DNA from 3 places in the Pseudobacillus badius genome. Region 2 is predicted to be linked to each of the others. Evidence: riboswitches for the same ligand, from Rfam matches in the RefSeq annotation. Region 2 holds a riboswitch; each other region holds the start of a gene.

Region 1 (9,866 bases), on a different contig from region 2:
CAGCGATCACTGAGACGGTGAATCATCCGGCTGAATACTTCCTTGCCGGTGCCGCTTTCTCCAGTTAACAGTACAGGTACGCTGCTCGGTGCGATTTTCTCTATTTTGCTGATAAAAAAGTTAAATTTATTTCCGCGGCCGATAACGCCATAGTGGTTATATTCTTTCTTAGGAGCTGCGGAACTTTTCTCAAACAGATGATGTTGAGGAATTTGAACAATGATGCCAATCACACTGTTTTTATGAACAACAGGCAAAACTTTGCCGCGGGGATGGCCATGCAAAAATGGAATTATTTGTTCTTCCCATTCCGGCTCGCCCGAACACTGCCATTTATGCATATATTCATGCCAATTAAACGGTGTTTTCCAAACATAGTGAAACGGCTCGGACAGGTGATTTTGCTCCATTAAGCTCCCTTGATCATCAATGGCCAATAACCAGTCGCTGCGTAGTCTGCGGCTATGTTCTAAAAATACCTCTTTTAACAAATTATTTTTTTCATAAATACGGACAAGCATATCCGCTTGAATCATTTCCGCTATCGCCTTTGTTAAAGGCAAACTGTGTTTGCGGAAATCCTCATCTTTACTTGATAAATCAAGCACTCCTATCACTTGCTTATCCACAGGGTGCCAAATAGGAACTCCAGCACATGAAAATGCACTCCACGCCTCGCAATAATGCTCTGCCGTATGTATAGTCACAGCTTCTCGGGCAGCAAGGGCCGTGCCGATTGCATTCGTCCCTGCTATCGTTTCATCCCAATGACCGCCTGGATAAAAATTCACCTCACCCAGCTGGTCATGCAGCTTGCCTTTCATGCGCACGCCAATCATTCTGCCGTCTTTATCAGCCAGACCAAGGGCGTAGCAATCATCAATCTCGTTTTTCATTCTGCTATAAGCAGCTGCAAACGACTGGTATAGTTCGCCTCTGCTTTTTATCAGCTGCAATTCCGTTTCCGTTAGCACGAGAGGCGCTTTAGAGAGGTCACGTGATATATTATTCTTCCGGCTTCTCTCCCACGATTCCATCACTAGTTCAGACATGTTTTTCTTAACCAGTTGACCACGTTTTCCTATCATGATCGCTATCTCCCTTCCACCCTATATAGTGATAACCAAGCAGGATAGTTGTGATTGTGTCACAAGTTCAGATTAAACTATTCTAAATATTAAGTCAATTCAACAGAGGCTTTTGCAGAGAAGATGGGCTTGATTTCCCATGTTCTCTCTGTGAAGGCCGGCAAGAAAGAAAAAGGGCCGTCGTCTTAGTCAGATATGGACAGCCCTTTTCCCTCTATTCTGCTTTCTTTTAACCGAGCAGCCGCTGATAAAGCTTTTTTGCCTCTTCCGGATCCTTTGATCCATGTACCAGCATTCTTCCGTCCTGGAACAAGACAATTCTCTTTCCGGAAACAATCGCCGACAACAAAAAACCATTCATCTTTACTGAAGCGTCCCACTGCTTCAGCATAGCGGCAATCTCTGGCAAATTAAATGCCCTGTTGTTCGGCGGTCTTACTTGTACCGTATTTCTTCCGCATAAGACCGCCGTTTTTGTTTGATTTTCTTCCGTTAAATACGGATAGACGGCTGTGTCGCTGCAGGATGGGCAATCTGCCTTCTTTAAAGAGGCTGTAGAAATAGATGAATATGTATTTTTCCACAAATCAACAGCCACAAGCTCCCGGCGAATGTCCTCCCCGCGGCCCGCAAGTATTTTCAAAGCCTCTGCTCCTTGGAAAGCCGTTGTCATTTGAACAGCTGGCGCAATAATTCCTGCCGTGTCGCATGTCATTCCTTCTGCCGGCAGAACATCGAGCAAACAGGCGAGGCACGGAGTTTCTCCCGGCACAATCACACAGCTGACTCCCTGGCTGCCTACGCAAGCACCATATATCCAGGGCACCTGATATTTTTGAGACAGATCATTGATAACGAATCTTGTCTCAAAATTGTCCGTTCCATCAAGCAGCAGGTCCGGACATTTTTCATCCATAAGCGCAGAAAGCTCCTGCGGGCCTGCATCGGCTGTGATAGCCGATATGCTGACGTCGGAATTAATCTCCTGAAGCCTTTTTTTTGCCGCCTCCGCTTTAGGCAGACTATCCCGTGCGTCCTGCTCATTATACAGCTGCTGGCGCTGGAGGTTGGTCCAATCGACGTAATCACGGTCAATGATAGTAAGCTGCCCAATGCCGGCCCTGACCAGCATTTCGGCCAGTGCAGAGCCAAGTGCACCGGCTCCGACAAGCAGCACATGTTTAGTAGTGTAAGGATGCTCTTCCTTTAAAAATAACTCCTGTCTCGAATAACGGCTGTTCATTGCCTTCTCCTCCTCAACCGCCTCCCACGAATTGAACAATTTCAATTCGGTCTCCTTCATGAATAGTTGTCAAGCCAAGCCGTTCTTTCGGCACGATATGGCCGTTTATCTCTACAATGACCGCTTTTCCTTGCAAGGAATAAGAAGCCAGCAGCTCTTCAATAGTCAGCTCCTGCAAAGAAATTGGCGTCGATTTCCCATTAACCACAATGTGCATGTCGTTGATTTCCTCCTTTTTTATTGCTGTTTGATAACTCGCGGCTGCAGCCGCCGGGTCCTTGCTCGCAAAGATCCCTGACATGACTGCCACGCCTCTTGCTCCGGCGGCCTTGACTTCCCTAATATGGTGCGGTTTAATGCCTCCGATAGCAATAACAGGCACGCGGGAAGCATAAGCTGCGGCCTGCAATGTCTCCAAGCCTCTTGGTTTCCTCCCAGGCTTTGATGCTGTATCATAAATGTGGCCAAATAAGATCCAATCCGCCCTTCCTTCATTGGCATGAGCCACGGCATCCAGCTCATGAACAGAGCAGCCTGCCGCCAGTTGTCTGAGAAATGGGCGAACCTGCTTTAACGGCACGCTGCTTTCCGTCAGCTGTACACCGCCGGCTCTGGCTGCAAGAGCAACATCCAGCCTGTCATTAACAATAATCTTTTCGGCCGGAACCCCCGCTTTCCTAAAGGCTTCCACCCAATACAACAGCTCTCTGGCGCTGCGCTGTTTTTCTCTTATGTGAATATAGTCAACAAATGAGTGAATGGCGGCGGCAATGCTAGACGCCTGCGCCAGCCCGAGTGTCCCCGTGGTGATGGCGTGAAGCTGAAAAGTCATTCCATTCCTCCTCGTCCGCCAAAATGTCCCAATCTTTAAAAATCGGCTGATACCCAAGCTGCTTTAAGCGTTTTTTTACTTCTGCCACCGAACGAGTATCGGAAATTTCAAATTGGCTATTGTTTTCTTTCTTCGCCGCGTAGCCGCCAACAACTGTCGAAGAAGCAGCGGACATTTTTGTCACGCCCAATTTAATAAGGTGATCTCTAAGCCCTGCTTCCTCGCGTGTAGACAGTGTAATACCTGCCCGGGGCATAAACAGGCGGACAGCAAGCATCGCTTGCACAAGATCTTTATCCTCCACAACAGCACGAGGCTCGAACCCTCCAAGATTCGGGCGAATACGAGGAAATGAAACGGCAATGTCCGTTTCTAAATATCTTTTTTGCAGGTATTGGGCATGCAGAGCAGTGAAAAACACTTCCTTCCGCCAGTTATCCATTCCGAGCAGCGCTCCAATGTTTACCGATCTCATGCCGGCCTGGCATCCCCGCTCTGGTGCATCCAGGCGGTAACGATAGTTTCTTTTTGGACCTTTTATATGAATCTCCTTATAAATTTCTTCATTATATACTTCTTGATAGACAGTAAGCCCATCCACTCCCGCCTGGAACAACTGGCGGTATTCCTCGGCATCAAGGGGCTGTACTTCAATGGAAATCGAGGAGGCATATTTTCTTAAGATACGGGCGCTTTCTGTAAGATAGGCAACGGATGAATGAATGCGCGATTCCCCCGTCAGCAGGATGACATGCTGAATCCCCATGTCTTTCAACGCTTTTGCTTCTTGACTGATCTCCAAAGCGGTTAATTTTCTTCTCGGAAAGTCATTGTCAAAACTGAAACTGCAATATGCACACTTGTTTACACAGTAATCCGTTAAATAAAGCGGCGCATACAAGGAAATCACTTTTCCGAAATTCTGAATGGTCAGCTTTCGAGCTTTCTGGGCCATATCCTCCAGCCGCTCTGCAGCAGCCGGGGAAAGGAGCGCCAGTAAGTCATATTCGTCCGGTTCCGCTTGATTCAGTGCCTTGTCTACATCTTGAACCGTCATAGCAGCAAGGATTTCCTCATAGGGATGATGCTTGATTTTGTTGTATCTGTCATAAAAGCTCATAGAAACTCCTCCTTTTTACCGTAAAAACCCAGTGAGCGGAGATGAAGCAGCTGCCCGTTGCGACACCGGTCCGAGCCCTGCAAGATAAGCCTTTCTGCCGGCTGCTACAGCTAAACTGAATGCCTCTGCCATCCGCACAGGGTCGTCTGCTGTAGCAATAGCCGTATTTACGAGAACCGCATCCGCTCCCATCTCCATTGCTTCAGCCGCTTCTGACGGCTTGCCGATTCCGGCATCCACGATGATCGGCAGTGTTTTTTCTTCGATAAGTATGCGGATCATCTCTTTCATGCGGATGCCCCGGTTTGATCCGATCGGGGAACCAAGCGGCATGATGGCCGCAGCCCCGGCATCAGCCAGCTTTTTGGCTGCCATTAGGTCTGGATTCATGTAAGGAAGAACAACAAAGCCTTCATTAGCCAATATTGCGGTCGCCCGGATCGTTTCTTCATTGTCAGGAAGCAAATATTTCTGATCAGAAATAACTTCGATCTTAATCCAATCTCCCATCCCGGCGGCCCTTGCCAGCCTTGCAATACGGACAGCTTCCTCCGCATTTCTTGCCCCGGATGTATTGGGCATAATCGTCATATTCTCTGGGATATCTGCTAAAATATTTTCATGGCCTGCCTCTAAATCCACTCTTCTTACTGCTACAGTTACCACTTGCGAGCCTGAGGCACTAAAGGCTTGTTTCATAACAGAGTGATCGGCAAACTTCCCCGTTCCTGTAAACAGCCGGCTTGACAACTTTTTTTGACCAATAATTAATTCATCCATTTAACATCCTCCTTTTTGCAATAGGCTCTGCCATTATCGACGATTGATTGGTTAATTGTTCACCTAAAAGGGCAAAAGCGGCGACTTCCACGGAAAGTGTCCGCCTGCAGTGAAACCGATAGACAAACCAACGATATTCTTTAACAGAGCCGTACAACAAAAAAAGCCTGCCACAACGGCAGGCTTTTCTTTATGCATCATAAATAAAGACACGTAAATAAAGACAGCTTCCCTCCGTTGGTACTAACCAAATCAGGTTCAAGAGTTGGATGCATGCATCCTCTCAGCCGTAAAGGCACCCCTAGCTTACTTTTTCTATATTCAGTTTCCTCTAGTATACTCCTAATATTCTAAATTGTTAACCACTTTTTCAAAAAAAGAATTCCGCTTTTTTGCTTTATTTCGCTTCGGTCTTCGCCCCTACGCCAATCCGCTTCATTTCTCCCCAATCCTTCTTGCCGGCTAAAAACTGAAAAAAGCCTTCCAGCCGCCATTTAATCATGAGCGGCCGATACCAAAACGTTTCAGAAAGTGCAAAGAAAAACAGTCTGACGATGTCTCGCGGCTTCGGATATTTTCTCAAGCTCCATTCCTCTAAGAGCACTCCGCCCATCGATAACACCGATCCGTATAAGAACGACAAAGAGGCAATCAGGACGGTGATTTCAACACTGATAAACGAAAACAGCAAACCGAACAGAATAAGCAAGTAACCAAGCAATTCGACAAAGACACCCATCAGCTCAATCAAAAAGAAATAAGCCATCGATAGCACACCAACCAGGCCATATTTAGGATTAAACAGCATATCCTTGTTATTCCAAATCACTTCGCAAAGTCCGCGGTGCCAGCGCTGGCGCTGTCTGCGCAAATAAAGGGCGGACTCTGGCGCTTCTGTCCAGCAAACAGGATCAGGAACATACAATATCTTTTTCTTTAATCCTCTATCTTTAATCATCCGGTGCAGGCGGACAACCAGATCCATATCTTCTCCGACTGTATCCGTGCGGTACCCGCCGATTCTGGTCACTGACTCTTTCTCAAACACACCGAAAGCACCGGAAATAATCAGCAACAGGTTATGACGGCTTAAGCCAATCCGGCCGATTAAAAATGCGCGCAAATACTCGATCACTTGCATAACCACCAACGGTTTTTTAGATAAACCGACCGTCATCACTTCCCCGCCTTCAATATGACAGCCATTCGCAATCCGCACGCTGCCGCCGACTGCAATCACCTCTCCGTCTGAATCAAGAACCGGCTTGATCACTTTCAAAAAGGCATTTCTCTCTAATACAGAATCTCCGTCGAGTGAACAAATGTACGGGTAATGGGATAAGTTTATTCCAGCGTTCAAGGCATCGGCTTTTCCGCCATTTTTCTTGTCAATCATGTATACATTTTCATAAATCGTTGACCGGTAGATGCCATTAATTTCAGCAACAGGTATTCTCGTACGTACAACAAAATTTATTTTTACCATTTGAAAGGCCTCAATCATCGTTTCGGCTGTTTTGTCTGTCGAACCGTCATTGATAACAATCACTTCATATTCCGGATAGTAAATACTTAAAAGAGAGCGGACACTGTTATAAATCCCTGCCTCTTCATTATAGGCAGGCACAAGAATCGAGACCGGTTTTGTATCAAAAGAATCCAGCAAATCTTCTTCTGCCTCTTTTGAATTAAATCCATATTCGCTCCGCAGCTGCCTGGCTGAAATAAATAAAATGACGAGATAAAACAAAATGACAAAGGAGGTGTAGAAAATAAATAACCACGGCAAAAAGGTGAACAGATTGCTAATGAATTGAGTCATCCTATTCTCACTCCTTCACTCTCAAGCCACTGGGCAGCCATATCCTTTGCATATCGGTCATGATGGGTTTCAATAATATGCTGCAAAATCAGTGTGCCGTTTGCATATTGCTGCAGCGCTTCCCCTGCCGCATTGCGGACAAACCAGTTTTCATCTGCAATCAACTTCGTAAGCTGAGGCAGAAAACCGTCTTTTTTCGCTGCGCCTGCCAGCTTGGCGAACATCATTCTCTCCTGCCAGTGCTGAGAATAGCTGAATGGATACACATCTGCTGAATCAGCCGTGTACCCGAACAAATAAAGCACTTTTAAGGCAGCAATTCTTAGCTCTAAATGCGGCTGCTTCAGCTGTTCTACTACAAAAGGAAGATAGCTGTACTCCTGTGTTTCTGCTACCCACTCAATGATTGCCTGCTTAAACACATTGTTCAGCTTCTCATAATTCTGGATAAACCCTGCGTCATATGTATCGTTAAATCTTCTTAATACATCCTTGTAAACAGCTTTCGAAAGCGGAGGATCCAGGCTGATTAAATCCCTGGCCAGCGCGTTCGATTGCAAGGAAGCCAACACACGGATCGCTTCTGTCCGTTCTGCCTCTGTTCGCAGAGCGTTTTCGGCAAGCGCCAGCCACAAATGATGCGAAAAGGAAGACATATAAAAATTTTCAATGCGATAAAGCACATTCATTCGTGTGCTCCACCTTCCTTTCGCCAGCCGCCGATGATACTCCTCTTTCAGCCACTCCTCAGCAAGAAGTGTAATCGTCTCTCCTACCATTTCTCCCTTTAGGATACTTGCAGCCTCCTCCAGCAATTCTTCTAATGCCTGAATGCTCAATGGATCATTATTTAGCCATCTGTTATGGATCTCCTCTTCCGTTCCTAACAAATAAGCAAATAAATCCGGACGCAAGTAATCTTTTATTTGTTCCACTCTCTCTGTTCTTTTATTTGTTATCACTTTTTGAACAATCAGAAAAACGAGCAAGAAAAGCAGAATGCCCAGGAGGATCAAATTGATATATATAATGACTTTCATCGTATCGCTCACATTTTTTCACCCGCTTTACCATTTGCTTGGCAGCTCAATTCCTTCTACTTCCTTTATTCCACGAATAAAAAACGATAAACTGGCCGTGCCTCTTCGATTCTACCAAAGTTGTCAAAATAAAAATAGATGTCTATAGAAGCGAATGTCTTGTTCTATTCATCCTGCATGCAAATAAGCATAGGGCAGCCGAAGCTGCCCTATGCTTATTTTTCTTCCTGCGGTTTCCGTTCCCAGCAATCCGCCGTACCGACTCCTTCGATGGAATCAGCATAAAACACCGGTTCTTTGCCGGCTTTTCGCTGCTGCTGATAATCTTTTAAAGCAGCCACAGCAATTTTATAAAGCATGGTAATGGCCACTAAGTTGATCAGCGCCATAATCGCCATGAAAAGATCGGCCATATCCCAAACAAGGCTGATTTTGGCAACTGAGCCAAAGTACACCATGCCGAGTACAGCTAAACGATACACAAACAAGGCAGCGGGAGAGTTTTTAATAAACTCAATATTCGTCTCCCCGTAATAATAGTTTCCAATCACAGAGCTGAAAGCAAAAAGGAAAATAGCAACCGCTAAGAAGATAGATGCCCAATCACCGATATGCACGGAAAGAGCAGACTGTGTTAGGTTAATAGAAGAAGCGTCTTCCCTTAAATATTCGCCTGACAGTAAAATAATAAAAGCAGTAGCTGAACACACGACAATCGTATCAACAAACACGCCAAGCGTCTGAATCAGACCTTGTTTGACAGGATGGCTGACAGCAGCGGCAGCGGCAGCGTTAGGAGCAGAACCCATCCCTGCTTCATTAGAGAATAAACCGCGTTTAATTCCGTTCATCACAGCCGCACCAAGCGTCCCGCCCAATGCCTCTTCTATACCGAAGGCATTTTTGATGATAAGCATAAACATTGCCGGAATTTCAGTAATATTCATAATTAACACAACAAGAGCGACAAGAATGTAGATAATAGCCATAACAGGGACAAGCACTTGTGTCACGTGAGCGATGCGTTTAAGCCCCCCAAAAATAATTAACGCTGTCAATATACATAGAACTACACCGACAACAGGCTTTGAAACATGAAAGCTTTCATTCATTGCGATTGAAATGGTGTTAGACTGAACAGAATTGAAGACGAGGCCAAAGCAAAAAGTAATTGTAATGGCAAAAATAATCCCCATCCATCTTTTATTCAAGCCTCTTTCCATGTAGTAAGCCGGGCCGCCGCGAAAGCCAGTTTCATCCTTTACTTTATAAATCTGGGCGAGTGTGCTTTCTACAAAACTGGAGGCCGCACCGATAAAAGCAATCAGCCACATCCAGAAAACAGCACCTGGTCCGCCGGCTGCAATCGCTGTCGCTACACCAGCAAGGTTGCCGGTGCCGATTCTGGAAGCCGCACTGACGGTAAACGCCTGGAACGAAGAAATTCCTGCCTTTCCTTTAGTGGAGATGGTCGACTTTTCAAAGATCACCCGAAACATTTCCCCAAATAAACGAAATTGCACAAACCTGGTTCCGAATGAAAAGAGTAGACCCAGTCCAATTAATAAAGCGATCATTACATTCGTATACAAAAAGTCATTTATTTTCAGTATGTAATGATCAATCATTTCCATCCAATCCATAAAACGCATCCCTTCTTAAAGTGAAATGGTAAAAGTTAATCTATTTCAATCTATCAAAAGATAGCTATCCAATCAACCGGCATAATGATCATTCCGCTCTTCTTTTTTAGCAGGAACGGGCACAAGGAGCGGCACACAGCCGAAAAATCGACTGATGAGCCGCCCCTTGTCAGGATTCCTCTGATTCGATCTTTTTCCAAACAGCTATGACTTTTCCGCTCTCATTCTCATCTAAAACGAATGAGCCGTTCGAATAGCGGTCACTTTTCTTTAGAGGGGAGAAATCAAATGGGTCGGA
Region 2 (9,866 bases):
AAAGAAAATGTTTGCTAGTATGAGTGTTCAGGGAAAGGGTTAGGGAGAAAAAAAGAAAGAGGAGTACATATGATTCAATTTAATAAGGTTTCCAAAAAGTATGCGGATGGAACAGCCGCTGTAAAGTCGATCGATTTATCTATACAAAAGGGAGAATTTCTCATCCTTGCCGGGCCCAGCGGCTGCGGAAAAACGACGACATTGAAAATGATTAACCGGCTCATTGAGGCTTCTGAAGGAACGATTGAGATCGGCGGGAAGGAAATCAGCAATTATGATATTCATGAACTGCGCTGGAATATCGGCTACGTTCTTCAGCAAATTGCTTTATTTCCTCACTTGACTGTTGAAGAGAATATTGCGATCGTTCCAGAGTTAAAAAATTGGGATCGTAATCAAATAGAAAAACGGGTAGATGAGCTTTTGTTCATGGTCGGCCTCGAACCGGATAAGTACAAAAAGCGGAGGCCGGCGGAATTATCAGGCGGCCAGCAGCAGCGCGTCGGGGTAGTACGGGCTTTAGCAGCCGATCCGGATATCTTGTTAATGGATGAGCCGTTCAGTGCTTTAGATCCAGTCAGCAGGGAGAAAATGCAGGATGATCTTGTTGAGTTGCAAAAAAGCATCCATAAAACCATTGTATTTGTTACACACGATATGCAGGAAGCATTCAAGCTTGGAGACCGGATTTGCCTCATGAAGGACGGCCAAATTGTTCAGCTCGATACTCCTGAAAACATGTTCCACGCGCCTGCGAATGATTTTGTGAAGCAATTTATCGGCACCGCCCGACCGGCAATCCAGGAAACCTTCACAGCAGGCCAAGCCCTTGTGAAACAGCCCGTCCCGATTACAGCCAATCAGCCGGGCATCCGGACAATTTCCGCTGAATTGCCGCTAGAAGCAGCGATTGAACAGCTGATGCAAGAGGAGCAAATTCAAGTAGAACAAGAAGGCCAAATCATCGGGATCATTACAAGACAATCTGCTTTAGCTTATGTGTCGGCCATGTTGAAGGAGAGAAGAGCCCGTGGATAAATTTGTCAGTGTATTTAATGATCGAAAGACAGATGTGCTGCAATCACTGCTTGAGCATGTGCAAATTTCTTTCATCTCCTTGTTTTTTGCCGTCATCATTGCGATTCCTTTAGGGATTTACTTAACCCGGCACAAGAAGGCAGCCGAGAGTATTATCGGCGTGACAGCTGTGTTGCAGACGATTCCGTCGCTGGCCTTACTGGGGTTGATGATTCCATTTTTTGGCATAGGACGTGTTCCCGCCATTATCGCTCTCGTTGTGTATGCTCTTCTTCCAATTTTGCGTAATACATATACAGGAATTACCGGAGTCGATCCATCACTGCTTGAAGCGTCCAGAGCCTTGGGCATGAAAAGCTACCAGCAATTAATCAAGGTAGAGCTTCCGCTCGCTATGCCGGTGATCATGGCGGGGATTCGGACCGCGATGGTATTGATTGTTGGAACGGCGACTCTCGCAGCTTTGATCGGAGCAGGGGGCCTTGGCGATATCATTTTGCTTGGCATCGACCGCAACAATACCTCTTTAATTATTTTAGGAGCGGTCCCGGCAGCATTGCTCGCTATCTTTTTTGATATGGTGCTCAAAGCCGCTGAGAATGTCTCATTTAAACGTTCCTTAACGATCACAGGGATCGCAGTTGTGGCAGCCTGCGCGATTCTGCTTGCCCCGTCGCTGATGAAATCAAAAGAAGAAACAGTCGTGATTGCCGGGAAGCTTGGCAGTGAACCGGAAATATTAATGAACATGTATAAACTGCTGATCGAGCAAGACACCGACCTGGAGGTGGAATTAAAGCCGGGGCTTGGAAAAACCTCTTTTGTGTTTAATGCTTTGCGCGCAAAAGAGATTGATATTTACCCGGAATTCACTGGAACGGTGATCGCTGAATTTTTAAAAGAGGAGGCAAAAAGCACCGATCAAAAAGCTGTGTATAAGCAAGCGCAATCCGGCTTGCTGAAAAAATATGATATGGCGCTGCTTCGTCCGATGGCTTACAACAATACGTATGCCTTAGCTGTTCCCGAACAAACGGCGAAAGACCTTCAATTAAACACGATATCCGATTTAAAAAAAGCAGAAGGGCAAATGAAAGCCGGCTTTACATTGGAATTTGCCGATCGTGAAGATGGCTATCGCGGCATTCAAAAAAAGTACAACCTGCGCTTTCCGTCCGTCCAAACGATGGAGCCTAAGCTGCGCTATCAAGCGATTAAATCAGGCGATATTAATTTAATAGATGCCTACTCCACGGACAGTGAATTACAGCAGTTCCGTTTAACGGTGCTAGAAGACGATCTTGAAATGTTTCCTCCATATCAAGGGGCTCCACTGCTAAGGAAGGAAACACTGAAAAAGCATCCGGAACTCGAAAAAACGTTAAACAAGCTTGCCGGCAAAGTGACAGATGACCAAATGCGGAAGATGAACTACGAAGTGAATGTGAACGACCAGAAGCCGGAAGAAGTGGCACGGGTCTTTTTAGAGGCGGAAGGGCTTTTGAATTAGAAAAAATTGGTTGGACAAAGAATTGAAAATGTTTTACAATAATTTTGCAATAAACTATTGTTAAAAGATTCTAAAAAATTGTACAATGTTTTGTATACTATTATTTTATCACTTTACTTTCAATAAATTCATCTACAGCAAGGAGACAGTGCGACATGAAAGAACAGACTATCCAACTCAACCTAAGTCCTGAAAAAAAATCGAAACCGCAAGCAGAAGAGCTTGGCTTCGGGAAAATATTCACGGACCACATGTTTATTATGGATTACACGGAAGGGCAGGGCTGGCATGATCCTCGGATCGTTCCTTATGAGCCGCTTTCATTGGACCCGGCCTGCATGGTCTTTCATTACGGCCAAACTGTGTTTGAAGGATTAAAGGCCTATTTAACAGAAGATGATCGGGTGTTGTTATTCCGACCAAAGAAAAACTTTGAGCGCTTAAACCGTTCCAACGAGCGTCTGTGCATCCCTCCGGTGGATGAAGAGTTTGCTTTGGAAGCGCTGAAACAATTAATTGCAGTTGAGAAAGAATGGATTCCAAAAGCGGAAGGCACATCGCTTTACATTCGTCCATTTATCATTTCGACAGAGCCTTTCCTTGGGGTAGCGCCATCCAGCCAATACAAGTTCATCATTATCTTGTCGCCGGTAGGTGCTTATTACAAAGAAGGCATTCATCCAGTTAAAATTTTGGTCGAAAACCAATTTGTCCGGGCGGTAGCTGGCGGAACAGGTGAAGCAAAAACAGCAGGAAACTATGCGTCCAGCTTAAAAGCGCAAGAAGTCGCCGATCGCCAAGGATACACACAAGTCTTATGGCTGGACGGCTTGGAAAAGAAGTACATTGAAGAGGTCGGCAGCATGAACGTCTTCTTTAAAATCAACGGGGAAATCGTCACTCCTGCTCTGAACGGCAGTATTTTAGAGGGCGTAACGAGAAACTCTGTGATCGAGCTGTTAAAATCTTGGAATCTGCCGGTGATTGAACGCCGTGTAGCAATGGAAGAAATTTACGAAGCCTATAAAGCCGGACAGCTGGAAGAAGCATTTGGCACAGGAACGGCGGCCGTCATTTCTCCAATCGGCGAGCTATTCTGGAATGATGAAAAAATGAGCATCAACGGCGGAGTTACAGGACCGGTTGCTAAAAAGCTTTACAGCTCCATTACGAACATTCAAAGCGGTAAAGAGCCTGATTCATTTAACTGGACTGTAGAAGTTGACCAATATGCAGAAGCAAAATAAAAAACGCTTTTTCATCGGCTGATTTCATTGATAAGCAGCTAACTATCGTTTAGAACAGGGAGAAGCTAGTCGCCATGCGATCAGCTTCTCTTTTTTCATCCCTTCACAGGAGTGGCCTGTAGTTTATTAATTTTAGAGCATAAATACGTATAGAGGAGAGGGTAGGCCATGTTTGTACATAAAATCGATGAAAATTTATCCTTGAAGTTAATTGAGTGGAATGATGCTGAAAGAATTTTTGAACTAACGGACCAATCGAGAAGCTATTTAAGAGAATGGCTGCCCTGGGTAGACGGGACAACTAAAGTAGAAGATTCACAAGAATTTATCAAAATTTGTTTGAAAGGCTATGCTGAAAATAAGAGCATGAATACGGTAATTGTATTTGATGGAGAAATCGTCGGCGTTGCCGGTTTTAACAGCATCAATTGGTCAAATAAAACCGTTCAAATAGGCTATTGGCTCGCAGAAGGATATCAAGGAAAGGGAATTATGACAAAGACTGCTAAGGCGCTGACTGACTATGCTTTCAGCCGCCTGCATTTAAATAAAGTGGAGATACGGGCTGCTGTGGGGAATCAAAAAAGCAGAAGCGTTCCTGCAAGGCTGGGGTTTGTAGAAGAGGGCATCATCAGACAGGCAGAATGGTTATATGATCATTATACAGATCACGTGGTCTACGGGATTTTAGCAAATGAATGGAAAGAAAAGCAAGGCAAGCAATAACGTATAAGAGAGATGGCCAGCCAAACAAGCACCTGTATGAACAGGTGCTTCAGACTGCAGACAAATTCAATGAAAATGGAGGTTTGTCTACAGTCTTTTTTATTTTCTTGCGGAGGGGTCTGTTGCTTTCCATTCCAGGCGCTTCGCTTTCCGCGGGGCGAGCGGCGAGCCTCCCCGGCGTCAAAGCGTCTGCGGGATCTCACCTGTCCCGCCGATCCCGCAGGAGTCTTTGCGCTTTCCATTCCAATCAACAGCGCGGACAAAGTTAGTATATCCGTATAACAATGCCTGTTTGAAAATAAATCGATCAAATGCTTGAGGTGAGGAAGAAGCTTTCGAAACATCATCCCAGCCAACGGGATAAAATAGAAGGGGTTACTATAGATCAGCTTGTACCAGGGAAGCATCTGTTTGTTAAAATGGAGGCAGCGGCTGATTTTTCTTTTATTTATGACCGGGCGGGAGAATTGTACTAGGAAGCAGGCTGCCTAAGCATCGACTTGGAGTGGTCTATCTTTCTACTGAATGACTTGAAAATCACCTAACAAACGAAAAGAGGTTCGGAATGAGATCATTCCGAACCTCTTTTGCCGTAGAATAGATACCCGATTTTTCTGTCATCCTTTATTCCTCATCGACAAATTTCACGAGCATATGAGCAAGCTGATGCTGCTGCTCCTTCGTGCCGACCTTCCACAGCTCTTGAAGCAATTTTTCTTCTCTGTTTTTCGGCTCAGCATGTTCAGCAAGATACCCGGCAATTTTTTCTGCCGCAACCGCCAGCTCTTCCTCATTTAAACCGATTTTTTCAGCTAGTTCTATTCTTTTCTTCAGATAAGCTTTGAAGGAATGGAAATTTTCAAGAATGCTATCCATTCTTTCAGGGCTGATCCGTTCAAGGGCATCATCCACTTTATTTGGCTGCAGTTCTCCATCTTTGTGAATTGCGTGATTTTTCTCTGTCATCCGTCATTCCTCCTTTACTGTTTCGTTATGCCCCCCTTTATCCATTTTCAAACATCAGACGGATGATTTACGGCCGGATCTGTACAGGCGTGCCGAGCGGAACGATTCGAGCCAGTTCTTCTACATCACGGTTGTACATGCGAATGCAGCCTTTGGAAACAAATTTTCCGATCGAGGAAGGATTATTCGTTCCATGAATGCCATAGGATTTTTTGGATAAGCTCATCCACATCGTTCCAAATGGGCCGCCCGGATTCGGCGCTTTATTAATAATGACAAAATCTCCTGTCGGGGTTTTGGTCAGCATCTTGCCTACCCCCACGGGATAGACCTTTTGAACAGTTCCGTGATGCAGTAAGGTTAATTGCCGCTGCGACAGGGAAACGCGGATCGAATAAGGAAGAGAAGCGGGCGGGGGAAGACCGGGAATGCGAATGATTTGCCCGGGTGCTAAAGAATAAGAGCTCATTCCAGGGTTAGCCGCAAGCAGCCGAGCGACAGAAATCCGGTAATCAGCGGCAATTGAAGCCAGCGTTTCCCCGCGTTCAACAACGTGATTCATAGCCTCACCTAATTTTGTCTATATTTTTGTGGTTCTTTACTGTTCATTTACGTATATGACCGGAGGGGAGCAGATAGACGCAAATAAAAGCTTCTTTGACGATATGACGATATTTGGCTGATATTTCATTTTTGATGCACTTGTGCTATAGTAAGAGCATAGAAGTCCACTAGGGGTGTCGTTAGACTGAGAGAGGAGCCGTCCTCAACTCTATGAACCTGATCTGGTTAGTACCAGCGTAGGGAACGTGTGACAGATGCAGCCAACATTCCTTTACACGGAAGAGCCTGTTGTATCCGTACACCCCTCTGGATAATAGAAGGGGGCTTTTTTATGGAAAGAAACAAATTGATAACGATGATCGAAATTGCCATTATGGCGGGACTATCGTTTATATTAAGCAAGGTAGAATTCGGCGCTCTGTGGGCATTTGGCGGATCGATTTCACTTATCATGGTGCCAATCTTTGTAATGGCCTTTCGCCGCGGCTGGCAGGCCGGCTTGGTTACAGGGCTATTAGCCGGGATCATCAGCTTGCTGACAGGCGGCTATGTCGTCCATCCGGTCCAGCTTGTGTTGGATTATCCTCTCGCTTACGCGGTGCTTGGAATCGGAGGGCTTGCAGTTTTTCATAAGCCGATTACAACAGGAAGGATTTTCACCGGCTTATTGCTGGGAACGTCCCTGCGTCTCGTTTGCCATTTTATGTCCGGCATCATCTGGTTCGGCAGCGCTGCACCAAAGGAAATGCCAGTCGCTGTATATTCTTTCTTGTATAACATTTCCTATTTGCTTCCGGAAATGTTAATCACAGCAGCGGTATTAGTATTTTTGAAAAAGACCGCGCCGAGCTTTTACAAACAATCTGCTTCTATTGGAAGCAGCTCGGCCAGTTATTAATAAATGACGGCAGACAGAAGCTGACTAGCGCAGCTTCTGTTTTTTTTTTGCGAAAAAAGGACACAAGCTGAAATTGTTTATTGATTCCGGTACAATAAGAATAACAGGATTGAACGCAGAGAGGAGGGGACTTATGCTGACTGACCAATTGAAAAAATGGCTTGCTAACCAAAGGCCTACCCGCGCGTTGCTGCTGCCAAAACTAAAGGAACTTCACCATTTATTTTCCGAGTATAACGATCAGACGAATGCTCATGCCTGTGCTGAACTCATAGAAAAGTTAGAAAATATAGAGTACATTATTGCTTTTTACGGCCACTTTTCTGCCGGAAAATCCTCCATGATTAATGAGCTGCTAGGAGAAAATTTGCTCCCGTCGAGCCCAATTCCTACAAGCGCTAATATTGTCAAAGTGAAAGAAGGAGAGCCTTGCGCCAAGGTTTTCTTTAAAGACGGAAGCAGCCAGAGGTTCCCTTATCCTTATGATATCAATGAAATTCAGGCCTATTGTGTGAATGGGAATGCCGTTGAAGAAGTAGACATTTCCCAGCGTACAGGCCAGCTTCCAGAAGGGGTAGCCGTTTTTGACACCCCGGGCATTGATTCAACGGATGACGCCCACAGGGTTAGCGCATTGTCGAAATTACACTTGGCTGATCTTGTTTTTTATATGATGGATTATAACCACGTGCAATCGCCGGCCAATTTTGAATTTAACCGATATTTGGCAGAAAGAGGAAAAGAAAACTATTTCATTATTAACCAAATCGATAAACACATCGCCAGTGAGCTGTCTTTTTCCCAGTTCTCAAGCCGCATTCACAAGTCATTCGCTGAGCATAAGCTTTCGTATAACGGATTGTATTTCACATCCTTAAAGGAGGAGAACCATCCTTATAATCAGATCCATGAATTGAAGGATTTCTTATCTGGAAAGATGGCTGACCGCCGGCAGCAGCTTCCAGTTCATGTTCTGCAGGAAGCACTGATGGCAGCGATGGATTTTTTCGATAAACAACGGGAAAAAAGCAGGGAAGAGCTTGATCAGTATGATGAGCAGCTGGCGGGAGTTTCTTCTTTTCAGCAGCTTCAAGACGAGCTGCGGGAATGGAATGAACGGAAAGAAGCCATAGAGAAACGCGATCATCTTTTTATTCCTCTCTTTGATCAAACGCTGGCGAAGGTTTTTTACAATGCCAAGCTGCTTGACTATTATGCCCGGATTTTCGTGCGGCAATTTTTAGAATCCCGGGAACTTTCCTTTCAGGTACGCGGCTTATTTTCACGCAAGAAAACCAAAAAAGAAAAAGAGCTTCGCCTGCAGCAGCTGTTTCAAACGTTAAATGAAAATAGAGTTTCCTATATTGATATCCCCTTAAAGGAGGACCTCATTCAGCTGTTAAGCTCATTTGATGTGCTGACGGAGGAGCTGCGGGAGCAAATCCGCCGATGTGAGGTTGACTTTTCTCCCGAGCTGCTTGTGAAGCTTGTAAAAAGCGGAGCGATGCTTACTGATGATTATGTGTTGAATTATGCCAAAGACATCGCAAATGAGCTGAGAAGCTTATATCGACAAGCGTTCGCCGGGATCATTGAACCGCTGGAAGCGCAGGCGAAGGAAAATAACCGCAGCAAACGGATTTTGCTTGCCCAAGAGGAGAAAGACATTCACCAAAGAATAGCTGCTTGGGAAAAACGGGAGCAGTTAAAAGCGCAAGAAAAAGAGTTGTACAACAGGCTGCTTTCCACACTGGCGGTGCGCGGAACGGAAAAAGCGGAGAAAAAACCATTTCAGGCGTTTAAGAAAGCGGGACAATTACAAGGGGCAAAACGAAAGCAAGCGGTCTCTATCGGTGAAGTAGCCAGGGAATGGCTGAGCCGGTCGGAGGAGGTTTCTCTTGTCTATGGCGGCTTGGAAAAACAGATAGAAGAGCTTAAAAGAAAAGCCCGCTTGCTGCTCAAGGCCGGCCATATGGAGCAAAGGATCAATAAGCTGAATGAGCGGATTGCCAGGCTTGAGAAGAACGAATATACGATCGCTTTATTTGGAGCTTTCAGTGCCGGCAAGTCATCATTTGCCAATGCCTTGCTAGGTGAACGGGTGCTTCCTGTGTCGCCCAATCCCACCACAGCAGCCATCAATGAAATCCGCGCGCCCGATAAAGAACATCCTCACGAAACTGTCACGCTCTTGTTCAAAACAGAGGAACAGCTCCTCAAGGATATTAATCAGGCGCTGGAATTGAGCGGAAAAACGGTTGGGAGCTTGGAGAGCCTGGAGCTGCTTTTGCGGGAGCATGACGAATGGGCGGAGAACAAGAGGCAAGGAAATGGGGAAAACGAAGAACAAGAACCGGAAGAAGACTTCAGTCCGCTTGCTGCATTGCCGCTGGAACAATTTTCATTCCTGCGCGCCGCTCTTTCCGGCTATAAGGAGATCCAGCCGCTGCTCGGGCAGCTAGTAGAAAAAAACGCTGATACGTATACCGAGTTTGTCAGTGTGGAAGAAAAAGCGTGCTTTGTTGAGCGGATCATATTGTATTATGCTTCACCGCTGACAGAGCAAGGAATGGTGCTTGTTGATACGCCCGGTGCGGGTTCCATGAATGCCCGTCATACTGAAATGGCCTTCAACTATATAACGAGCGCTGATTCGATCGTATTTGTTACTTATTACAATCATGCCTTTTCGCGAGCCGATCAAGTCTTTTTGACTCAGCTTGGACAGGTCAAAGAGTTTATTGGCAAAGATAAGCTGTTTTTTATTGTTAACGCAGCTGATCTTGCCACAGAGAAAAGTGACTTGAAGGATGTGCTTTGTCATATTGAGCAAAACTTATTGCACTGCGGGCTTGAACAAGCACGCATTTATCCGGTATCGAGCCATCTCGCTTTATTGGCAAAAAAAGAAGCGGCT
Region 3 (9,866 bases), on a different contig from region 2:
CGGCCGGAAATCTCCGGCCGCTCATTTAATAATAGAGAACATTCACTTTTCTGCATTTAATAATAGAGAACATTCACTTTTCTGCACTTAACACAAGTTTCATAGTATTGGTTTCCCTGAAATTGATGATCACAGTTTTGCTGGATGAATTGCAGGCGATTCTGCAAGAATAGAAGCTTTGTTTTTAATTGATTTATCTCTTCTTCAATTTTATGGACATTCATGGCCATTCCTCCCGCAGTTACTGATACACCTTGCTGCCGGCTTGCTTAAATTCCTCTGCTTTTTCTTCCATTCCCTTTCTGATTGCTTCGTTTGTATCCAGTTTGTTTTCTTTTGCATAGTTACGGATATCTTGAGAAATTCTCATGCTGCAAAATTTCGGACCGCACATGGAACAGAAATGGGCCGTTTTTGCCCCTTCGGCAGGCAACGTCTCATCATGATATTCCAGCGCGCGTTCAGGATCGAGCGATAAGTTAAATTGGTCTTTCCAGCGAAATTCAAATCGCGCTTTTGACAGGGCGTCATCCCTTTTATGAGCCCCGGGGTGCCCTTTAGCCAGGTCGGCGGCGTGGGCCGCAATTTTATAAGTCACCACACCTGTGCGCACATCATCCCGATTAGGCAAGCCTAAATGCTCTTTCGGTGTGACATAACAGAGCATTGCCGTGCCGTACCAGCCAATCATCGCTGCTCCGATAGCTGAAGTAATATGATCATAGCCCGGAGCAATATCGGTTGTCAGCGGGCCGAGCGTATAAAATGGCGCCTCTTGGCAAACCTCCAGCTGCTTATCCATATTTTCTTTAATCAGGTGCATCGGCACATGGCCAGGACCTTCTACCATCACTTGAACATCATGCTCCCAAGCGATCTTCGTCAGCTCTCCAAGTGTTTCTAATTCAGCAAACTGCGCTTCATCGTTTGCATCGGCAATCGACCCAGGGCGCAATCCATCTCCAAGGGAAAAGGAAATATCATACGCTTTCATAATTTCACAAATTTCTTCAAAGTGAGTATACAAAAAGTTTTCTTGATGATGATATAAACACCATTGCGCCATAATCGAACCGCCGCGGGAAACGATCCCTGTCATACGCTTGGCCGTCAGCGGCACATATCGAAGAAGAACACCCGCATGAATCGTAAAATAATCTACCCCTTGTTCTGCCTGCTCAATCAAAGTATCGCGATACACTTCCCAGGTAAGATCTTCCGCTATACCATTTACCTTTTCCAACGCTTGATAAATAGGAACTGTCCCAACCGGAACCGGTGAATTGCGGATAATCCACTCGCGTGTCGTATGGATGTTCTTGCCCGTGGATAAATCCATGATGGTATCCGCTCCCCAGCGGGTCGCCCAGGTCATCTTTTCCACTTCTTCCTCAATGGAAGAGGAAACGGCAGAGTTGCCGATATTCGCATTGATTTTGACGTGAAAGTTGCGGCCGATAATCATTGGCTCGATTTCGGGATGATTAATATTAGCCGGAATAATCGCTCGTCCTCTTGCTACTTCTTCACGGACAAATTCAGGAGACATGTTTTCCCTCAGAGCGATAAACTCCATTTCTGGAGTGATAATGCCCTTTTTGGCATAATGAAGCTGTGTAACATTTTTCCCCTTTTTCGCCCGCAGCGGCTGACGCTCTAGTCCCGGGAAAACTTGATGGTTTGCTCGGGGGTCGTTTTCATCTTTGTAGCCATTGTCCTCAGGTTTTATTTCTCTCCCTTTATAGCTTTCTGTATCGCTGCGCTCCTTTATCCATGGACTGCGAATAGCCGGCAGCCCCTTTGTACTATCTATCACATAAGTCGGATCAGTATATGGACCGCTCGTATCATATACCCGCACTGGCGGATTCTCCTCTTCACCGAATGTGCCTGCCGTCGGACTTAATTGAATTTCCCGCATCGGCACCTTTATATCTGGCCGCGTCCCTTTCACATATACTTTTTTACTTCCTGAAAAACTAGACATAATGGACATGTTTTTTTCGTTCAATGAAAATGTGGACATAAAAAAAACTCTCCTTTTCAGCGTATTCAGCGGTTCAGGACGAGATTTAGGGCATAACCATGCGGAAAAGCTGGCAGATACATCAAAAAAAGCCGGTTTCCAACAATGGATGGACCCGGCTAATATGTATGCAGAAGCAGTCATGATCAATAATTGTTCTAACTTCCCCACGCTGGTATGAACCAGATCAGGTCCCAAGAGTCAAGAAACTTCAACGCGTTTCTTTCTCAGCCCAGCTCATTGGACTCCCCTAGTTATAACTATTCAATTTGTTTCCATTATACATGAAACTGTCTAAAAAAGTAAAGGTGTTTTCAGAAAATTCCTTTTTATCTTATAATCGTTTGTCGTTCCAGAAGTTTTGGACAACATGAGCGGATGGATCATACGTCTGTAAGCGATAGCCTTCCTTCGTTAAAAGTTGGAGAATCTGCGGAAGCAGTTCAGCTGTAATTTTTTTCTCATGCAACAAAATGACAACGTGCTGATCGCCTCTTTTCTTTTGCATCTTAATTCCTGCTTGAATGTTTTGCAAAATGCGCGCTTTTGAACTGGTGTTATATTTCCAGTCTTCGCTGTCTATATCCCAATCCCAAAGGCGATAGCCTTTTTTGGACATGGCATCACGAAATGGCTGTTTTAAATAAGGAGAGCTGCCAAACGGAGCACGAACCAATACGGAGGACCGGCCAGTGACGCTTTTCAGTGTGCGATTCGTCTTTTCCATTTCATTCATAAAGCTTTGCGGTGAATGATAGAGCGTATTCACCTTGTGCGTAACACTGTGAAGAGCAAGATAGTGTCCTTCAGCAGCCGCCCTCTTTGCCGCAGCCTGGTATCTGTGAATATTCGGCTCTATATAGAAAAACGTCGCTTTCACCCGATGAGAAGCAAGTATATTTAAAATACTGGCTGATTGCTGGCTTGGCCCGTCGTCAAAAGTCACATAGGCAATTGGCCCCTTAGCCGGCTGCGGGCTGTTCAAACGATCAAAAAATGATTGATTTGCCTTTAAGAATTCCTCGTTAGACAACTTGGCTCCGGCTTTTGTATAAAGGCGCACCGTGTGATTCTTACTTAAGTAGTCTGCTTGGAATCCAAACTGCTGGGCAATCCAGCGAATACCAATGTAAAATTGCCCGTTTTCTTTGTGTATAACCGCCGAGCCGGCAGGCTTCCCGTTCAACGATGCTTCCTTCGTTTTTATGTTCACTGTCAGCTGCTGGCCGTTCTTTTCAAATATGTACACTTCATCAGTCTTCTGGACCGTTTGTTTGATATACAAGTAGCGTGCCAGCTTTTCAGCTGGAGCCACTGCCTGATTGTCAATAATAAACGCCTCTCCCGTAGTAAACGGCAGCATTTTGTCATGAAGTCCGATATAAATATTCTTTTTTCCGGCTGCATACGCCTTTTCCCCTCCGCCTGCCACAAGCAACAGCAATACAAAACTGCACATGATCATTAATTTGTTTCTCATCTTTTCATCCCTTTTCTCCCTGCTAATCTTTCTTTCTATTTTTCTCCAATATAATACAGTATTTTTTCTTTTATTACAAATAGATTAAAAATATTACTTTCCATATCAAAAAAATCCCTTTCTTAGCCATCATCATTTTTCGGATGCTCTAAAACCAGGAACAGCCATTAAATTTTATGCAGCCAAATGCTCTTTATCCCTTTTTTCTGTACAGAGGGAGCTGCGATAAAAAAAGGACAGCACACCACGTGTGCTGTCCTTTTTTCTTCCTATGAATCGCCGCCTTTTTTCATAAGGGTTTCCTTCAATTCCTTCTTTTTATCTTTCTTTACTAATACATAGAGCACATCTTCTGGGAGAAGCCTCGTTGCTCCCTCCGGAGTAATAAGCCTCTCCCCTCTCACCACCGCGGTAATCAATGTCTTCGGCGGCAAGCGGACTTCATGAATTTGTTTATTCGCTGCCGGTGATTCTTCAAGGATGCGCATTTCTACCATTTCGCTGTTTGCCTTACCAATAGAAATTAATTCCAAGCTGTGGGAGGATTGCGCCTTTTTTCCCGTTCCGGTTACGTTAAACAGTTCTGCTGCTTTAGAAATTGTCGTTCCTTGAATAACGGTGGACAGCAGAACAACGAAAAAGACAACATTAAACATCAGCTGGCCATGCTCCAGTCCTTCTACCAGCGGGTATGTGCCAAGGATGATCGGCACCGCTCCTTTTAAGCCAGCCCATGAAATGAAGAGCTTTTCTTTTATATTGATGTTCGAAAAAAACAAGCTGACAAATACACCAATAGGCCGGGCAATAAGCATTAAAAAAACAGCCAAGGCAATTCCCTGCCAAGCAACATGGAGCAATTCGCCCGGAAAAACAAGAAGGCCTAAAATCATAAACATGACCATTTGCATCATCCATGCCAGTCCCTCATTAAACCCAAGAATAGAATGGCGATAGGTTAGGTCGGCATTTCCAATAATGATCGCCATTACATATACCGCCAAAAACCCGCTCGCATTCATAATCGTGACTGTACTAAAAGCAAAGATCGCTAAAGCAATAGATAGAACCGGATAAAGCCCGGAGGAGTCGAGGTTAATTTTATTAATGATCCAAATAGAGAGGATACCGAACATAATTCCTAGAATCAGTCCAACTCCCATTTGCCAAAAAAAGCTGAAAACGAGGTGAAGAGGTTCAAATGAGGGTGATTGAATCACTTGAATTAAACTAATGGTTAAAAAGATAGCCATCGGATCGTTGGAAGCTGACTCAGCTTCAAGCACGGTTGTCAGCTTTTGTTTCACGTTCTTGTTTCCAAGTACACTGAATACAGCTGCGGCATCCGTCGAACCGACAATTGCCCCGACAAGCAGGCCTTCTGCCCACGTTAAATCAAGAATAAATTTGGCAGCCGCCCCAACTGTGACAGTGGTGACAACGACTCCTATCGTAGCAAGCGACAAGGAGGGTTTATATACCTTCTTCACGCTTTCCCACTTTGTCTGCAGGCCCCCTTCAAATAAAATAATGACTAAGGCAACCGTTGCGAGGAGCTGAGCAAGCCAGGCATTATCAAAAAAGACAAAACGATTTAATATCATGCCGACAACAATAAACAGCACAAGGGACGGCAAACCGAGCCTTGTGGAGAACTTGGCCCCGATGACACCAGCCAGCAAAAGAATAGATACAGCTAAGATAATGTTTTCAATCGTAAAATTCATCGCACTCTCCTTTCAGAAAATAAGGTCTTCTTATTAAATCTTATAACACCCTCTGGATTTTTCCAACGTAAATGACTGCATTCAAAAGATAAAAACATCTTACTCTCCGTTTATTAACTCCTTCCATAACATTTAAAGGAAAAAAATAAATTATGAAAAAAGTAGGAGTTTTTAATTTATATATATTTATGTGTTTCCGAACAAATGAAAGAGGCTATATAACAACCGTACACCAAATAATCCATTGAAGGAGATGAGAGAAATGGCAGAAAACAATAACAACAATCGCGAGAATAAAATGAGCTTAGAAGAAGCTGGACGCAAAGGCGGAGAAACGACTGCCCGCAATCACGATAAGGAATTTTACCAAGAAATCGGCAAAAAGGGCGGCGAAGCCACCGCTGAAAAACATGGGAAAGATTTCTATCAGGAGATTGGCGAAAAGGGCGGAAATGCCCGCGCGGAACAAAGAGAATCTAATAAATAATATTTTTAAAATAACGGTTTAAATTATTTAAAAAGAGGAAATAAAAACCATATGGTTCATTAAATTAAAAAGGAGATGTATAAAATGGCAAGAAAAAACAACGAAAACAATGAAAACAAAATGAGCCTAGAGGAAGCTGGACGCAAAGGCGGAGAAACGACTGCCCGCAATCACGATAAGGAATTTTATCAAGAAATCGGACAAAAGGGCGGCGAAGCCACTGCTGAAAACCACGACAAAGACTTCTATCAAGAAATCGGCAAAAAAGGCGGCGAAGCCACTGCTGAAAACCACGACAAAGATTTCTATCAAGAAATCGGACAAAAAGGCGGCGAAGCCACTGCTGAAAACCACGACAAAGACTTCTACCAAGAAATCGGCAAAAAAGGCGGCGAAGCGACCTCCGAAAATCACGATAAAGACTTCTATCAAGAAATTGGTGAAAAAGGCGGAAAGGCTCGCGCAGAACAACGTGACAACGATTAACTGCTGCACACAACAAAACCAGGCCCATTCATTCGGGCCTGGTTTTGTTGTTGCTAGATAATTTGTTCGCGACGTTCTTCCTCTTCCTTCACTGCTTCACTCTTTGTAAATAAGCTCACTACAATAAAGACAATTGCCGACAATGGCAACGCGTAAAATAACGGATCAATATGCGTCATTGGGTACACAAACAACGTGTCTTTTCCGAACAATGCTTTAGAGAGGCCTAGAACGGCCGCCTCCTTTTCATGCAAGAACAGAAAACCAAAAATACTTACGGCAAAACCGACAATCATACTTGCTTTTGCACCTGTGCTTGTTGAGTTTTTCCAGAAGAAGGCGCCAATCATTACCGGCAAAAATCCGGCCGCACATATGCCGAACCAGAAAGCAGTCGCTTGGGCAATGACACCGCCAGGCAATACATAAGATAGCGCAACAGCGGCCACAATGCCGAGAAGCACGCCGATACGGGAAGCATCTATTCCAAATACCGACCGAATGCCGAAGCTTTTTAAGATATCTTGTCCAAAAGCCGAGCCTTGTAAATGAATTAAAGAGCTGATCGTTGAAATCGCCGCTGATAACAAGGTTAAAGTAAATAGATAAACAAACCATTCTGGCATCAAATGATTAATAAAAGCAGGAATCACAAGGTCCACGTTTCCTTTTGCCACCTCTATGGACAGCTTTCCTAGATGTTCTTGAAAGTACAGGTTACTAATTGGTCCCAGCATAAAAGCGGCACCGGTCATAAAGAAAATGAATACCCCGCCGACAATAACAGAGCGGTAAAGCGCTTGATTATTTTTTACTGTCATAAACCGCATTACAAGCTGCGGCTGTGCCAGCACTCCGATTCCCACTCCCATAACAATTGTACTTACTAGTGTCCACCAGATCGGAGACCCTAATTCCGGCATGGAAGTCCAGCCGCGATGGCCCTGCTCGACTAGAGATTGGGGAACCAGATCTTTCATAGCTGTTAATCCAGCATGTCCGTCAATGACACCGCCCACAGCCTTGTATCCCATGAACAAGAAGATGGCCATGCCAATAAACATGACGATCGCTGCAAATGCGTCCGTATACATAACAGCCTTAATTCCCCCGCTTAATACATAAAAACCAACGATGACGGCCAATACTAACAGTGCGATATTATAGTCCATCGAAAGAGTTTCCTGGAGAAACCGGCCTCCGCCCACTAGAACGATACTCGTGTAAGCCGGCATTAATACGAAAATAACAATCCCTGAAAACACAGTAATAAACTTTGATTGATAACGCTTTCCTAAAAGTTCAGCAAAGGTGTAGGCTCCCAGCTGTTCGGAAACCTTTCGGATGCGGGTTCCAAAAAACACAAAGGAGACAAAAACGCCAAAAACAATATTGAGAAAGCAGAGCCATAACAGACCAAAGCCATGTAATGACGCGACACCGCCAAAGCCGATTAAAGAAGACGTGCTTATAAAAGTGGCCCCATAGGAAAGTGCCATAACTGTAGGATTAATTCCCCGTCCGCCTACTAAATAATCAGCTTCGGACCTTGTAGTTTTATAGCCATAATAAGCAAGCGCCGACATAATGCCTAAATAAAGTAAAAGTATTGGAATTAATACAGCAAAATTCACTTAGCTCACTCTCCCTCTCCGCGGTTCCACATAACCACTCCAAAAATAATGCAGCCAACCATCGATAAAATCGTCCCCAGCCATGCAAAAGCAATAATTGGATCTTCCATACCAAACATAGGTCATTTCCCCCTTTTATATAACCTTCCCAAAAGCGAAAAGTACTTGTAACAAAAGCGCCGATTCAAAGCAAGCTCCTGTTACAAGCAGACTTTTATTCTTATCCTTGCTATCCCCTTGCAGAATAAAAAGCGTGATGTTATTTCTCTGTAGCTGTCTTTTTGTAGCGGGCATGAATGTTATTGTGCTTATAAGTTCCAGCCTCGCTAAATTCGATTAATTCCATTGACAGAGCCAGGTAACGATTAGCGAAAAGATCAGCAAAATGGTCTTTCATTACCTGAAACAGCTCATCGCATACCATCTTCTTTACTGATTCCGGCCGGCCCGCTCCAATTTTCAAGACAGCATGGACAAAGGCATCATCCTCTGTGCCGTCGGCGATAACGTAATCATGCAGTTCGATCGCCCGGGAACGAATCCCGCCGATTGGAAATGTTCCATCATAAGAGATAAGCAGCTGATTTACCTTTTTCAGCAAAGCCGGTATCTCAGCCTCTGCTTTAATATTATCTGTATACTCGATAATGAAATGAGGCATAGGCATTTCCCTCCCTTCTCATGTTGTTTGTTTAGACGCTTCTTCTTGCGGCACTGGACCAATGCCAAATAAATCATCGCCTACAATTGTATTGATGAGACGGCCGATGCCTTCAATTTCAGTAATGACTTCATCGCCGACTTTCGTGTCAACGGAGCCTTTTGGTGTACCCGTCAAAATGACATCCCCTTCATTCAGCGTCATAAAGCTGCTCAAGTATTCAATCAGATAAGGAATATCAAATACCATGTCCTTCGTATTGCCTTCCTGGGTCACCTTTCCATTTACATATGTTTTCAGCGACAAATTCATCGGATCAGGGATATCCTTCTTATCAACGAACCAAGGGCCGATTGGTGTACATGTATCCCGATTTTTCACCCGCAAGTTAGGGCGGTAATAGTTCTCCAAATAATCGCGGATAGCATAGTCGTTAGCAATCGTGTAGCCTGATACATACTCGTAGGCCTCTTCCCTTTTTATATTTCGTGCCGGACGGCCAATAACAACGGCCAGCTCACACTCATAATGCATGTATTCCACATCTGCCGGCCGCCGGGTTTGTCCGCGGTGGCCGATAAAAGTATTCGGCCCTTTTAAGAAAACGAGAGGCTCTTCCGGCGCCTTAAAAGACAATTCGGCCGCATGATCTGCGTAATTCAGACCAAGGGCAAAGACTGTCTTCGGCTCAAACGGCGGAAGCCAGACAACGGCTTGTTCTTCTACTATCCGTCCGTCATTAAGCTGCAGCCGCCCATCCTTTTCTACAGCGTCATGAATCGCTCCGGCATAAGCTACTTTCGCTCGTCTCATTGTGACTCCTCCTTTGCTTGCCCCTCAGACAGAACTATATTTTCAAGTGCACCCAATCCTTCAATCTCGATGCGCACTTGATCATCCGCTTTTGCCAGAGGTGCATTCTCAGGAACGCCTGCTAAAAGGACATCTCCTTCGTTTAATGTCATAAAGTCCGTTACCTCTGCCAATAACTTAGCGATTGGCCGAATTAAATTGGCTGTGGTGTTTTCCTGGCGCAGCTCCCCGTTAATATAGACGCGAGTGTATAACTGGTCAGGATCTTGAATCGCTTCCCTCTGTACTATCCAAGGCCCAACCGGACAAAAGCCGTCTCGTGCTTTTTGCCTGATCGCCGGGCGATAGACGCTTTCATGTGGAACACTTACATCGTTGACAATCGTGTAGCCAGCTACATAATCCAATGCGTCCTCTTCCTTTAGCCGCGTGGCTGTCCGGCCGATAACAATGCCAAGCGCTGCTCCGATCTCCAGCGCTTCTACTCCTTCCGGAAGAAGCACCGGCCGGCTGTGGCTATTAATTGTATTTGCAGGCTTGATATAAAGAACA

What was found. Region 2 has a riboswitch for thiamine pyrophosphate ahead of thiT (energy-coupled thiamine transporter ThiT). Riboswitches for the same ligand answer to the same signal wherever they lie in the genome.
Region 1: another riboswitch for thiamine pyrophosphate. It lies ahead of B1A98_RS02785 (thiazole synthase); the one in region 2 lies ahead of thiT (energy-coupled thiamine transporter ThiT).
Region 3: another riboswitch for thiamine pyrophosphate. It lies ahead of thiC (phosphomethylpyrimidine synthase ThiC); the one in region 2 lies ahead of thiT (energy-coupled thiamine transporter ThiT).

What each region holds. Positions count from the first base shown of each region.
Region 1 covers NZ_MWMM01000001.1:580,491-590,356, reverse strand. The annotation lists gene B1A98_RS02805 (sigma-54-dependent Fis family transcriptional regulator) at 1-1,088, opposite strand, end outside; gene B1A98_RS02800 (ThiF family adenylyltransferase) at 1,318-2,331, opposite strand; gene thiS (sulfur carrier protein ThiS) at 2,345-3,163, opposite strand; gene thiH (2-iminoacetate synthase ThiH) at 3,105-4,283, opposite strand; gene B1A98_RS02785 (thiazole synthase) at 4,299-5,063, opposite strand; TPP riboswitch at 5,276-5,376, opposite strand; gene B1A98_RS02780 (glycosyltransferase family 2 protein) at 5,461-6,885, opposite strand; gene B1A98_RS02775 (HEAT repeat domain-containing protein) at 6,882-7,937, opposite strand; gene B1A98_RS02770 (alanine/glycine:cation symporter family protein) at 8,141-9,568, opposite strand; gene parC (DNA topoisomerase IV subunit A) at 9,738-9,866, opposite strand, start outside.
Region 2 covers NZ_MWMM01000004.1:160,181-170,046, forward strand. The annotation lists gene B1A98_RS09800 (ABC transporter ATP-binding protein) at 70-1,038, shown strand; gene B1A98_RS09805 (ABC transporter permease/substrate-binding protein) at 1,031-2,548, shown strand; gene B1A98_RS09810 (branched-chain amino acid aminotransferase) at 2,704-3,795, shown strand; gene B1A98_RS09815 (GNAT family N-acetyltransferase) at 3,964-4,521, shown strand; gene B1A98_RS09825 (DUF3243 domain-containing protein) at 5,146-5,487, opposite strand; gene B1A98_RS09830 (L,D-transpeptidase family protein) at 5,555-6,049, opposite strand; TPP riboswitch at 6,211-6,312, shown strand; gene thiT (energy-coupled thiamine transporter ThiT) at 6,383-6,949, shown strand; gene B1A98_RS09840 (dynamin family protein) at 7,083-9,866, shown strand, end outside.
Region 3 covers NZ_MWMM01000012.1:43,243-53,108, reverse strand. The annotation lists gene B1A98_RS15780 (hypothetical protein) at 57-224, opposite strand; gene thiC (phosphomethylpyrimidine synthase ThiC) at 242-2,026, opposite strand; TPP riboswitch at 2,174-2,288, opposite strand; gene B1A98_RS15770 (polysaccharide deacetylase family protein) at 2,361-3,506, opposite strand; gene B1A98_RS15765 (potassium/proton antiporter) at 3,776-5,233, opposite strand; partial or broken gene B1A98_RS15760 (KGG domain-containing protein) at 5,496-5,708, shown strand; gene gsiB (glucose starvation-inducible protein GsiB) at 5,805-6,206, shown strand; gene B1A98_RS15750 (sodium:solute symporter family protein) at 6,260-7,840, opposite strand; gene B1A98_RS20980 (symporter small accessory protein) at 7,846-7,959, opposite strand; gene B1A98_RS15745 (5-carboxymethyl-2-hydroxymuconate Delta-isomerase) at 8,100-8,501, opposite strand; gene B1A98_RS15740 (fumarylacetoacetate hydrolase family protein) at 8,520-9,314, opposite strand; gene B1A98_RS15735 (fumarylacetoacetate hydrolase family protein) at 9,311-9,866, opposite strand, start outside.